DNA from 2 places in the Paraburkholderia sp. SOS3 genome. Region 1 is predicted to be linked to the other one. Evidence: riboswitches for the same ligand, from Rfam matches in the RefSeq annotation. Region 1 holds a riboswitch; the other holds the start of a gene.
What was found. A riboswitch is a leader RNA that binds a small molecule or an ion and turns the genes downstream of it on or off. The one in region 1 is predicted to bind cobalamin.

Region 1 (6,637 bases):
TGTACGACGGCGGGTGGATCGAGGCATACCGCACACCTGCCGCATTCGACAAGGAACGCGCAGCAGCGCAAGCCGACGCGCACGCGCACGGCCTGCGCGTCGAACCGCTCGATGCGGCCGCGCTACGCATCCGCGAGCCGGGCGTCGGCGCAGACATCTGCGGCGGTTTGCACTGGCGCGATCCGAAAAGCGTGCGCAGCCCGGGTGCGCTCGTGAAAAGCTACGCGCGGCTTTTCGAAAGCACCGGTGGGATATTCATCAACGGCGACGCAACCACGCTGCGCGCGGAAGGCGGCGCATGGACTGTCGAAACGGCATCCGGGCGACTCAGCGCACCCAACGTCGTGGTTGCGCTCGGCCCATGGTCGGATCTGGTGTTCGAGCCGCTCGGGTATCGCATTCCGCTGCGCGCGAAGCGCGGCTACCACATGCACTACCGGCCGACGCGCACACCGTTGTCGGTGCCTGTCGTCGATATCGAGTGCGGCTATGTCGTGGCGCCGATGGAAAACGGCCGGCTGCGCGTCACGACCGGCACCGAGCTTGCGACGCGCGGCAGCCCGCCCACCGGCATTCAGCTTGCGCGTGTCGAGCCGCTCGCGCGCGCTGCGTTCGGCATCGGCGATCGGCTCGATGCGGCGCCCTGGCTCGGCATGCGCCCGTGCACGCCGGACATGCGGCCTGTGATCGGGCCCGCGCCGCGGCATCGCGGTTTGTGGTTCGCATTCGGCCATAACCATCATGGGCTCACGCTCGGCCCCGTCACCGGCCGGCTGCTTGCCGAAATGATGACCGGCTCCAGGCCGTTTACCGACCCACGGCCGTATCGCGTCGAACGCTTCGGCTAAGGTCGCGAGTGCCGCCTCGTAACGTCGCCGGCTGCGCGGCCGCAGCGCGAAAGTTCGTCACAAAGCGTGCCGCTGCATGATCAGCAACAGCAACGATAACGTCACGAGCGAGGCGACTGTCGAAAAGAGGATGGTTTGCGACGTCACGTGCGCCTCGCGCCGATAAAACTCGGCGAGCATGTACGGTCCGGTGCCGGTCGGCAGTGCGGCAAGCAATACGGCGACACCGGCCATATCGGCCGGCAGTACGAACACGCGCGAGGCCATCCACCAGGCCAAGGCCGGCTGGACGATCAGCTTGATCGCGGTAATGGCAACCGACGTATTGCGTTCGTTGCCCGCTTGCCGCTTCTCCGCCAGGAAGAGCCCGAGGCTCACGAGCGCGCACGGGCTCGCGGCGCCGCCCAGCAGCTTGAGAAACGTTTCGGCGCTGTGCGGCAAGGTCCAATGCACGCTCGCGACGAGCGCACCCGCGATCGGCGAAACGATCAGCGGATTTTTCGCGAGCGAGCGCAGCACCTTCAAACCGAGCTTGTGCGGCGCACGCTCGGTCTGCAACCCGACTTCGATCAGCACGATCGCGAAAGCAAACAGCACACAAGCGACGATGATCGTCGCGATCGTCGTCGGCGTGAGGCTCGCGTTGCCGAATACGATCAACGCAAGCGGAAAGCCGATGTAACCGGTATTCGGGTACGACGCCGCGATCGCATCGACGCTCGCGTCCGCAAGATGCCGGCCTTGAAAGAGCCGCACGATCAGCACGCCAATGAACAGCACCGCGCACGCAACCGAAAACGTCGCCACGAAACCCGGCTGGTCGAGTTGGCGCCAGGTGGAATGGGCCATGATGTCGAACAGCAGCGCGGGCAGCGCGAGCCACACAACGAAACGGTTCAGTTCGGAAGCGGCGGTCGGGCCGAGCAGATTGCGCCGCCGGCAAACGAAGCCGGCGAAAATCAACGCGAAGACAGGAATCAGGATTTCGAGCGTGGACAACATCGGGACATGCACATCAGCCAGTCGGAAGGCCGCTAGCGTAAACGCGATCAACGATACAATCCAATGCTGATTGAATTGCTCAACGATACTTTTTTTGCATCATGGTCGATGTCAAGCCGCTCCGCTATTTCGTCACCCTCGCCGAGACGCGCCATTTCGGCCGCGCCGCCGCGCGGCTCAATCTGTCGCAACCGCCGCTGAGCCGTCAGCTTGCGGCGCTCGAAGCCTCGCTAGGCGTCACGCTGATCGAGCGCAACTCGCGCAGCGTCACGCTGACCGCCGCGGGCGCGCGCTTCTACGCCGACGCGAAAGCGATTCTCGCCGCCCTCGATCAGGCGGGCCGCAATGCGCGCGCCGCGGTGCTCGGCGAGCGTGGCGAACTGTCGATCGGATTTACGATGTGCGCGGCTTACAGTGTGTTGCCTACTTACGCGCGCAGTTACGGCGCGGCTTTTCCCGATGTCGCGCTGAATCTGCGGGAAATCGTCTCGAACGATCTCGCGCCGCAGGTGCTCGACGGGCAACTCGATGCGGCGATCATGCTGTCGGGCGCGCCGCCGCATGGGCTTGCCGCACGCACTGTGCTGACCGAACCGCTGTGCGTCGCGCTGCCGCGCCGGCATCGGCTTGCCCGCGCGAGGCGGGTGTCGATTGCGCAGCTTGCGCATGAGCCATTCGTCATCGCCGCGCGCGAAGTCGGCGAAGGGCTGCATACGACCATCGTCGAGCATTGCCGCACGGGTGGCTTCGAGCCCGACGTGCGCTTCGAGGTGCGTTTGCAGCAGACAGTCCTGAGTCTTGTCGATGAAGGCGCCGGCGTCGCGCTCGTGCCCGCGTCGATGCAACGCGCGCAACTGGCGGGGGTGACGTTCAAACCGCTTGCGCAGGCACCGTCGATCTCTCAGGTGCTCGTATGGCTGTCGACGAACCGGAACCCCTGTCTTGCGCGGTTTCTCGAACTGGTCGAACAGGGCCCCGACAAAAACGGCCTGCACGCGTTTGCCGTGCAGGCCGCAGAAGCGAGATAGCGTGCTCTGTGCTTTAACCCAAGCCACCCGTTCAACCCGCGAGGCGCCGCTGCGGCCGAGCGGCGCGCGACACGCGCTGCAAGCGTTCGGCGAATGCTCCGAACAGCAAGCCGAGCGCCGTCCACAACACGGCCTGCATGCCGAGTGCGGCAACACGGAACTTCCACAGCACGACCGCCGGAAACGCGGCCGGCACCTCGTTGATCTCCGGCAAACCGGCTTGCACGGCCGCGATAATCGCAATGAATACGAGCCCCGCGAGGATCGACCCGTTCCATACGCCGAAGCGTGCAATCGCGCGGCGGCGCACCTTCATCGAAAACACGAGCGCGGTCAGCGAAATGACGATCATCAGGAAGTACAACCCGGTGCGATAGCCGATTGTCTGCGGGTCGCCGACCGACGGCGGGTTTGGCGGATACTTGAGCGCCGGCACGATCGCAATCGCCATGAATGCGCCGAGCGCGAGCCATGCGGACAGTTCGCGCACACTGAGCTTTTTGGCGCGGCCGTAAAAATACGCGAAGGTCAGCGCAAAGAGCCCGCCCACTGCGGCCCCATACACGACCACACCGGTGAAGAGACCGAGCCCTGCCTGGGTGCCGCGGCTCACGAGTTCAGGCTCCGGTGCTTCGCCCTTCGCCGCGTCGGCTTTTTCCTCGAATGAAATGGCCTGATCGACCTGCGGCTCACCGGCCACGCGTGCCAGACCGAACGTGAGCAACCCCGCGGCGATGCCCGCGAGCATCCCGCGCACCAGCAATTTACCTACCATGGTTCGCTCCTGCGTCAGTGGCAGGGGAAGCCGAGCAGATGGCGGCCGTCGTGCACGAATTCGTGCACGTACATGCCGGGGATCAGCGATGTCGCGCCCTCTTCCGCGCCGACGAAATAGAGCGCAAGCAACAGCAGCAGGCCGCCGAAGACAACCCACGGCAATAATTCGCGCAGCGGAATGGGGGTGGGCTCGGCGGCGGGTTCGAGTGTGTCGAGCGGCTTGAAAACTGCGTCGGACATGACGGATATCTCCCTGGGGTTACGCGCCCCGATAGACGATTGCAGAAAAGGCACGAAGCTGGGTCTGACTTCCGGACCAACGATGTGGCCGATTACAGTGGCGCGACCGCGCCGGACTTGCACCGGCTTCCGCGCTTCGAGTAGCGCTCATTCTACGCGCTAAACTGTGCGACCCCCGAGAGCTTTTCGCGGGCCGCGCAAAACAGCGCACCCTGCGCATGCAGATGCACATGGAACGACATGCAGACACGTCTCTGGTTGGTCAGCCACGCGTCGACCGCGGCACAACGCAGCGCGACGTTCGCAGACACGAACGAGCCGCTCGATGCGCGCGGTCTCGCCGAAGCGAACGCCTTCGCTCAGCGCGTGCGCTTCGCACTCGACGGCGTGGACGAAGTACGCGTGCTGACCAGTCCTGCAGCGTGCGCGCGCGACACGGCTCGGGCGTTCGGCTTCGATGCCACCGTTGCCACCGAGCTTGCCGATACGGACTACGGCGAATGGCAACGCATGCGCGTCGCCGAGATCGCGACGCAGGCGCCGCAGGCCCTGGACGCGTGGCTGCGCGATCCTGCTGCAGCGCCGCCGCGTGGCGAGTCGTTCGAAGCGGTTCTGGCACGCGTCGGCGCATGGCTCGACGCGCTAGCGAGCAATGACCCGGCCGGTCGCGCGGTCGTCGCCATTACACATGCGGCCGTGCTGCGCGCGGCGCTCATCCATGTGCTGCACGCGCCGCCCGCCGCATTCACGCAAATCGAAATTGCGCCGCTCACAACGATCGGGCTGCGCAGTTCGAAGCGCGGCTGGACGTGGTGGCCTCATGCGCAAGCGAATCCGCACCCGTAACGCAAAAAACGCCTGACACGCAGTGCGCCTTGTCCAAAGGGCCGACAGACGATTCGGTCAATGTCGCTTCAGACGGCGCGCCCGTATCGTCGCGCACCACCTCGCAAGCCGGCGGCTGCGCGCATCGCGGAAAAACCCGCTTCAACCGGGCTTATCGTCTCCGCCGCTCATTCGCGGTATCAGCGAATCGCTTGGCCGCGCAATATCGAGCACCTTGCGCGCCGACTGGATGCCAACTACCGGCAAACCCTCGGCATCGAGCATGCCGATCTGCGCAAGCACGGTCGCCTGATCCCAATACACATGCAGGTTGTCGATCTTGTCGCCGCGAAAGCAGATCACCGCGACCATCGCGACTTCGAAGTATTTGCCCGTCGGTGCGACGCCGGGCAGCATCCAGTGCATCTCGCACGTGTGCGTACAACGAAACACGAATTCGTCGACGATCCGGTCGACGCCGACCGTAAACGACACCGGCACATGCTGCGCGTCGGGTGGAAACGAATGCATGAACTCTTCGATATAGAAGCGCTTGAGTTCCTCGTGGCCGACACCCCCGGTCATCGTCGGCACGTCGTTGAAGTAGGGATCGTCGACCATCGTCGCCATCACGGCCTCGGCGTCGCGCGTGACGTACTTGTGATACGAGTGCCGCTTCCATACGCGTTCGATGGCATAGATCGGCCCCATCGTCTTCTTGAGCAGCGACAACGAACGCGAATACGACAACGCCGCCGACGGACGGTCGAATTCGGGGCCGGGCACGGTAAACGACTCGCCGCAGTCGTATTCGTGGATCGTGACCCCCGGCTTGTACTCGAACGCCGCGCGAATCTTGCCGCGCACGAGCACGTCGTGCGCCGACGAAATGCGCCCCGACAGATGCAGCACCACCGGGCAGCGCAGACGGCGCGCCTCGCCGAGGTGAGCTTCGAGCGCCGCGCCGCAGTAGCCGACCGCACAGTCGACGTCGGTATGCGCTGCCGCGAGCACCGCGAGCGTACCGCCGGGTCCAAAGCCGAGCACGCCGACCTTGCCGTCCTGCGCCGGATGTTCGCGCAATGCTTCGAAGGTCGAATTGATGTCGTCGATCGCATGATCGATCTCGAGAAGCCGGTTACGTTCGCGTGCGAGCGCGGCGTCGCCGCCGTAACGGTCGAACGACTTGCGCGGCGAGAGCCGCCAGTAAAGATCGGGCACGACGACCACGTAACCTTCTTCGGCATAACGCCGCGCCATCGCTTTGATGGGCTCGTCGATGCCATAGTCGTCGTGCAGCAGCACGAGCCCCGGCGCCGGTCTATGCGCGGGCAATGCGAGATAGCCTGTGAAACTCCGGCCATGGCTCGCGGCAATTTCAATCAAATCGTCCATCGTCCATCTTGTTGTCACACCGGCCTGTAATGTGTGAAAGCCCGTCGTATGGAGAACGTGCAGACAAAGCACTTATTCCAGCCGTCATCGATCGGAAAGCAAAAAACATTCGGGCATCGCATCGGCGCGTTCTCGCGCTAATTCAGTGCATCGCTGATTTCGCGCACTGCTGCGGTGCAATACAAAAGTCGTGACCGGCGCGCCAAATGCCTTGCCGGACAAGGAATTGCCGCTTTGCTGCTCAATGGCACGACCGTTGCTTTAAGCGGTGAGTTGCCTGCAAAGACGCGGGCGGCGCAAGCGGAACCAACGTTCGCCATCGGCGAACGCGATCCGCGCAAGATACGGCCGCAAACGCCCGCAACAGAGCAACGCATGAAGCGGAGTTTCGGCAGACAACAGTCGGGCAATGGCGTTCGACGTGCGCTGCATCGGGTTTCGCCCCCCGCTGCGCGATACCTCGGCAGAACGGACATCATGAGCAAACCCCGACTCGTCGTCATCGGCAACGGCATGGCCGGC
Region 2 (6,637 bases), 430 kb from region 1:
CGGATCGGGTTCAGATGCTCGGGCTCGTCTTCGAGGTTCGCCACTGCCTGAACCGCCGCATCGAACAGATGCATGACATTCGGAAACGCGTCGCGGAAAAAACCCGATACGCGCAGCGTCACGTCGATGCGCGGCCGGTCGAAAGCGGCAATCGGCATGATCTCGAAGTCGCTCACGCGATGGCTGCCCGGCGCCCATTTGGGACGTACGCCGAGCAACGCGAGCGCTTGCGCGATATCGTCGCCTCCGGTGCGCATCGTTGCCGTGCCCCACACCGACAGGCCGATCGCGCGCGGATAGTCGCCGTGCTCCTGCAGATGACGTTCGAGCAGCTGCTGCGCCGATTTGAGGCCAAGCGCCCAGGCGGCTTGCGTGGGGATCGCGCGCGTATCGACCGAATAAAAGTTGCGGCCTGTCGGCAGCACGTCGGGGCGGCCGCGCGATGGCGAGCCGCTCGGTCCCGGCGGCACGAAGCGGCCTTCGAGACCGCGCTTGAGCTGCTGCATTTCTTGCGGACCACAGGCGTCGAGGCGCGGAAGCACCGCGTCGCGCAGGCGGCGCAGAACGAGCGCGGCTTGGGGCAATGCGGGGCGTGCGTGCTCGTCTGGTAACGCGCCGCCGACGCCGCACAGCTCGTCCAGCAGCTTGCCGGCGAGCAGCTCCAGCCGCTCGCGCGCGTCGCCGTTATGGCGCCACGGTGCTTCGCTGACCTGTTGCAGCAGCGGCGGCCTCGCGCCCTGCCAGGGCGCCGACCAGTCCGCCGTCAACGGATCGAACAGACGATCGATGCCGAGATCGCGCGCGAGCGCATCGATGAGCCCCGCGTTCGCGCCGTGCCCGTCGCCGACCGGATAGCGGCCGAGCGCGAGCAGCGTATCGCGCCGCTGCACGCCGCGCGGCGACTGGCCGAACGTGTGCAGCCCGTCGCGGATCTGCGCTTCCTTCAGCTCGCACAGCCACGCATCGACGCGCGTGAGCAACGCGTCTTCGGCATCCTGACCGTTGGGCTCGGCGATGCTCAGTTCTTCGTGCAGCCGGTGTTCGACGATCGTCGCGAGAATCGTGCGTCGCAGCAGCTTCGCGCGCCGCGCATCGACCATCAGCGCTTCGTAGTATTCGTCGACCTGCCGTTCGAGATCCTGCAACGGCCCATAGCTTTCGGCACGCGTGAGCGGCGGCATCAGATGATCGACGATCACCGCCTGCGCGCGCCGTTTCGCCTGGCTGCCTTCGCCCGGATCGTTGACGATAAACGGATACAGGTGCGGCATCGGCCCGAGAATCGCATCGGGCCAGCACGCATCGCTGAGCGCGACGCTCTTGCCGGGCAGCCATTCGAGATTGCCGTGCTTGCCGACGTGCAGGACCGCGTCGATAGCGAACTGTTCGCGCAGCCAGAAATAGAACGCGAGATACGCATGCGGCGGCACGAGCTCCGCGTCGTGATAGCTCGCGTAGTCGTTCTGCTCGCGCGAACGCGACGGCTGGATGCCGACGAACACATTGCCGCAACGCCAGCCCGCGATCATGAAGCGGCCGCGCCGCACGGCCGGGTCGCATTCCGGTGCGCCCCAGCGCGCATTCAGTGCATCGCGCAACGAGGCAGGCAGGCGCGCGAAATAGGCTTCGTAGTCGGCGAGCGCGAGACTTTGCAGCGCGGGCCTCAAGTCGCGCACGACCGGATCGTTCGTTACGCCGCTCGTCAGCAGGTCGAGCAATGCGTCGCCGTCGGCGGGAAATGCTTCGTCCGCCGCGATGCGGTAGCCTTCGTCGCGCAGCATGTGAAGAATGCCGACCACCGAGGCCGGCGTATCGAGGCCGACGCCGTTGCCGATGCGCCCTTCGCTTGCCGGATAATTCGCGAGAATCAGCGCGACCTTCTTGTCTGCATTATCGAGCGCGCGCAACCGGCACCAGCGCTCGCTCAGTTCCGCGACGAATGCGACCCGCTGCGCGTCGGGCTGATAACGTACGACGTCCACTTCGGTGTGCGGACAACGATACGCGAGCCCTTTGAAACTGATCGCGCGCGTGATGATGCGGCCGTCGACCTCCGGCAGCGCGATATGCATGGCGATGTCGCGCGAGTTCAGGCCATGGTTGTCGTTGATCCAGTCCTCGCGGTTGCCGCCCGAAAGGATTACCTGCAGCACCGGCGCATCGCCGGCCACGGCAAGCGGCACGGGATCGTCGATCGCGCCGGCGGCGAACGCCGTGGTATTCAGCACGAGCGACGCATGATGTTGCGCGCACAACTGTGCGACGACCTCGCGGCTCAACGCGTCCTTCAACGATGTGATCGCGATCGGCAGCGGATTCATCTGCCGCGCTTCGAGCGCGTCGATCAGCGCATCAAATACGGCCGTATTGGCGGCCTGTAGATGCGCCTTGTAGAACAGAATCGCGACGACCGGCGCCGCCGCGCGCCAGCGCGCCTGCCAGTCGGCGATGGTCGGCGTGTCGTGTGCGGGGTGATAAAGCGCGGCCGCGGGCAGCGGCACCGGCAGCGCGGGCTCGCGTCCGAAGCCGAGCGCGCGCCACGCGATGCAGCGCAAGAACCCTTCCGCGTTGTGCGGCCCGCCCTCGCGCAGATACCGCCAGAGCCGATGGCACAACGCGGCATCGGCGGTGCTGCGCGCAAGCAGGTTCGGATCTTCCTGCAAGTCGCCCGAGAACATCGCGAGCGTCTGCCGCTTGCGCTCTGCGAGCGCGACCACCTGTTCGATACCGTACGGCCAGTACGCTTCGCCGCCGAGGTGATCGACAACGACGACGCGCGCATGCTGCAACACGTCTTCGATATAGAAGTCGACCGAGGCCGGTTGCCGCAGATACGTGACGTTCGCAAGGCGCACGCTCGGAAAACCGGCGGGCAGGCGCGGCACGACGCTCGCGAGCAGCGACAGCGTCGTATCGGCCGAGCTCAGCACGACGATCTCCGCGGGCCGCTGGTCGATCCGGATCACACCCTGCGTGTCGTCGACGAAACCGCCCGGCGTGGTGCGCAGCAAATGCATGTTCGTGCCGCCTCGTGTGAGTGGCGCCCGCACGCGCGGTGGCGCGCGGGCAGCCTTGTCAAGCCTGTTGGGCCGCGTGCATGCGCAGCGCTTCGTCGAGCGCGCGCTGCAATACCGCTTGCTCGAGGTCCTCGCCGATCATCACGAAACGGCTCGCGTGCGGGCTCGCGGTCGCGTCGCCCTGCTGCTCCTGCGGCCGCCAGCGGCGATCGAAATAGCTGTCGAAACGGCGCCCGACGCCCTGGATCACGAGACGCATCGGCGCGTCCGGCAGCGCCGCGAAGCCTTTGACGCGATACACGGTATGCTGCTCGACCACGCGTTGCAGCGCGGCGATCATTGCTTCGCGCGACGGCGCGTATGCGCTGACCACCACCGAATCGAACTCGTCGTGATGGTGGTCGACGTGGTCGGGGTCATCGGCCGAGCCATGATGATCGTGGCGCAGGTGAATCGTTTCTTCCGACGCGGACTCGAGCCCGAGCAGCGCATGCAGATCGAGCTGGCCGTTCTGCGCGCGCACCACTTTGACTTGCGCCGGAATCTCTTCGCGAATGGTCGCTTCGACCGCTTGCGCTCGCGCGTCGTCGAGCAGATCGGTTTTGTTCAGAATGACGAGGTCCGCCGCGCACAGCTGGTCTTCGAACAGCTCGTGCAGCGGCGACTCGTGATCGAGATTCGGATCGGCTTTGCGCTGCGCGTCGACAGCGAGCGGATTTTCGGCGAACTGGCCGCTCGCAACGGCCGGCCCGTCGACGACGGTCACCACCGCATCGACGGTGAAGCTATTCCTGATCGACGGCCAGTTGAACGCCTGCACGAGCGGCTTGGGCAGCGCGAGGCCCGACGTTTCGATCAGCACGTGGTCGATCTGGTCGCGGCGCTCGACGAGCTTTTCCATGACGGGAAAAAATTCCTCCTGCACGGTGCAGCACAGACAGCCGTTCGCGAGCTCGTACAGCTGGCCTTCGATTTCGCGGCCTTCGTCGTCGCAGCCGATGCCGCAGCCTTTGAAGATTTCGCCGTCGATGCCGAGTTCGCCGAACTCGTTGACGATCACAGCGGCCCGCAGTCCGCCGGCGTGCCGGAGAATATGGCGTAGCAGCGTGGTTTTGCCGCTGCCGAGAAAGCCCGTGACGATCGTCACAGGAATTTTGCGCATCTGGGTTTGCATGGCGACTTTACGATGTGAACGCGGCGCGATGTACGACACAAGGAGCGACATCGAGCACGCGAAGAAGTGGACGGAACGCCGCAACCCCGCGGCATCAACCCTGGTCTTCCGGCCGGTATCCGGGCTGGCGAGAGCGCCGCTTCACCTTCCCACGCGAGTGAACAGTTTCTCGCGCAGTGGTTTTTCTGCCCGCGCGGCCTTGCGCGCGGACCTCGAAGCCGGCTCTGCACCGCGGCAACCGCGATGCGCTCGCCTTCCGTTGCGGGGGCAGCACAGGTTGACCTGAAGCCGCTACGCGGCAGCCGCATTCGACAGGTTCAGGCCCGCTGTTTCCCGTTTAACTGCACACGCCGGACGGCGCGCGCGAGCACCAGAAGTGGCTGCGAGTGTAGGCGCGGGGCGGGGAGGCGTCAAGAAACGAACCGATCATCGAGCTTCGGTTTTCGCGCCCGGGAGCGGCGATCGGCCACGTATGCCGATGCGCCCGGTGCCTGGCGGCGATGCGTTCATGTGCTATCGTATGCGCGCGTCCGGTGCCGCCTATGCGCGTAGTGCTCGCATGCGGTTAAACGGGAAACAGGAAAGCGCGGTTGCATGCTGCACGCGCCCAACCTGTGCTGTCCCCGCCAACGGTAAGCGGCCTGCGGACTCCATGTCCGCGCATGCGCTTCGATGCCACTTTCGGCCGTCCGCCGATGGGAAGGCGAAGCGCATGAGGCCGTCAGCCCGGATACCGGCCGGATGCAAGGGGGCGAACGTCACGGTCGCCAGTCGCCGGTTCCGCGGGGGACGGATACGGGCGCCCACGCATGGCGCAACCGCTAGCAACGGCTTTGCAACCGCTTTGCAAACTGCTAAGCAACCGCTCGCCGCCGTGCACGCTATGTGGCATTGCATGACACGTCTTCATTACGCGCTTGCCGGCGCGGCTCCTTGTACGACCGCACCTCGCGCCGCCAATCTGCGCGCGCTTTTTCTCGCGCCTCGTTGTCCAACGCATCACGGCGGCGCGCGATGAGGCATGCGATAACCGCACGGCCGAAACGGCTCGTCGTCGGCATCGGCTGCAAGCGCGGCGCGAGCGTCGAACAGATCGATGCGGCCGTGCGTAGCGCGCTCGGCCCGCATTCCATCGACGACGTCCGCGCGGTCGCGACCGTCGACATCAAGGCTCGCGAAGCCGGCATCGCCGGTTTCTGCGCGCGTCATGCGCTGCCGCTGCACGCCTTTTCGCGCGAGCAGATCGCGAACGCAGCCTCGGTTTTCGCGGGGCAGACTTCGGCGCCCTCGCGCGCCGTGCGCGCGCACGTCGGCGTCGACGGCGTGTGCGAACCGTGCGCCCTGCTCGCCGCCCCGCAAGGGCGGCTCGTTGCGCCGAAACGCGCATTCGAAGGCGGCGTGACCGTCGCCATCGCCATTGTCGATTCCGTTGCGCATGCAACGTTCGGTCGTGAACGCACCCAGCATCGACAACACCATCAGGACGCTCAATGAAAACCGACCCCGAATCGCATCAGCGCATGACCCAGCGCCGCCGCGAAGGCCATGAGAAGAAACAGGCGGAAGCGACCATCGAAAAAGGTCTGCTGATCGTCAATACCGGCACCGGTAAAGGCAAGAGCACGGCGGCGTTCGGCATGGCCGTGCGCGTGCTCGGTCACGGCATGCGCCTCGGCGTCGTGCAGTTCATCAAGGGCGCGTTGCATACGTCCGAGCGCGACTTCCTCGGCAGCCTGCCGAACTGCGAGTTCATCACGATGGGCGACGGCTACACGTGGAATACGCAGAACCGCGACGCCGATATCGCCACCGCACGCAAAGGCTGGACCGAAGCCAGACGAATGATCGAAAGCGGCGACTATCAAATGGTGATCCTCGACGAGCTGAACACGGTGCTCAAGTACGACTATCTGCCGCTCGACGAAGTGCTGGGCGTGCTTGCCGCGCGGCCCGGGATGCTGCATGTGGTCGTCACGGGGCGGCATGCGCCCGATGCGCTCGTCGAGGCGGCCGATCTCGTCACCGAGATGCGCGCGATCAAGCATCCGTATCGCGAGCAGCACGTGAAGGCGCAGCGCGGCGTGGAGTTCTGAACGATGGCGCAGTGCCCCGCGCTCTTTATCAGCGCACCTGCCTCCGGCCAGGGCAAGACGACGATCACGGCCGCGCTGGCGCGCCATCATCGCCGGCAAGGGCGCCGCGTGCGCGTGTTCAAGACCGGCCCCGACTTTCTCGATCCGATGATTCTCGAACGCGCGAGCGGCGCGCCCGTGCTGTCGCTCGACCTGTGGATGGTCGGCGAGGCCGCGTGCCGCGAACTGCTCGCACAGGCCGCCGCGCAAGCGGACCTGATTCTGATCGAAGGGGTGATGGGTTTGTACGACGGCACGCCGAGCAGCGCGGATCTGGCGGCTGCGTTCGGCGTGCCCGTGGTCGCCGTGATCTC

Region 2: linked by a shared signal. The riboswitch ahead of BTO02_RS29945 (cobalamin biosynthesis protein) and the one ahead of BTO02_RS31725 (CbtB domain-containing protein) in region 1 are both predicted to bind cobalamin.

The regions. Positions count from the first base shown of each region.
Region 1 is NZ_CP018812.1:2,621,869-2,628,505, forward strand. It holds gene BTO02_RS31705 (NAD(P)/FAD-dependent oxidoreductase) at 1-848, shown strand, start outside; gene BTO02_RS31710 (AEC family transporter) at 906-1,850, opposite strand; gene BTO02_RS31715 (LysR family transcriptional regulator) at 1,952-2,878, shown strand; gene BTO02_RS31720 (CbtA family protein) at 2,910-3,653, opposite strand; gene BTO02_RS31725 (CbtB domain-containing protein) at 3,668-3,895, opposite strand; cobalamin riboswitch at 3,935-4,079, opposite strand; gene BTO02_RS31730 (histidine phosphatase family protein) at 4,136-4,741, shown strand; gene BTO02_RS31735 (dienelactone hydrolase family protein) at 4,883-6,115, opposite strand; gene nirB (nitrite reductase large subunit NirB) at 6,593-6,637, shown strand, end outside.
Region 2 is NZ_CP018812.1:2,194,385-2,201,021, forward strand. It holds gene cobN (cobaltochelatase subunit CobN) at 1-3,017, opposite strand, end outside; gene cobW (cobalamin biosynthesis protein CobW) at 3,076-4,191, opposite strand; cobalamin riboswitch at 4,706-4,947, shown strand; gene BTO02_RS29945 (cobalamin biosynthesis protein) at 5,206-5,685, shown strand; gene cobO (cob(I)yrinic acid a,c-diamide adenosyltransferase) at 5,682-6,284, shown strand; gene BTO02_RS29955 (cobyrinate a,c-diamide synthase) at 6,288-6,637, shown strand, end outside.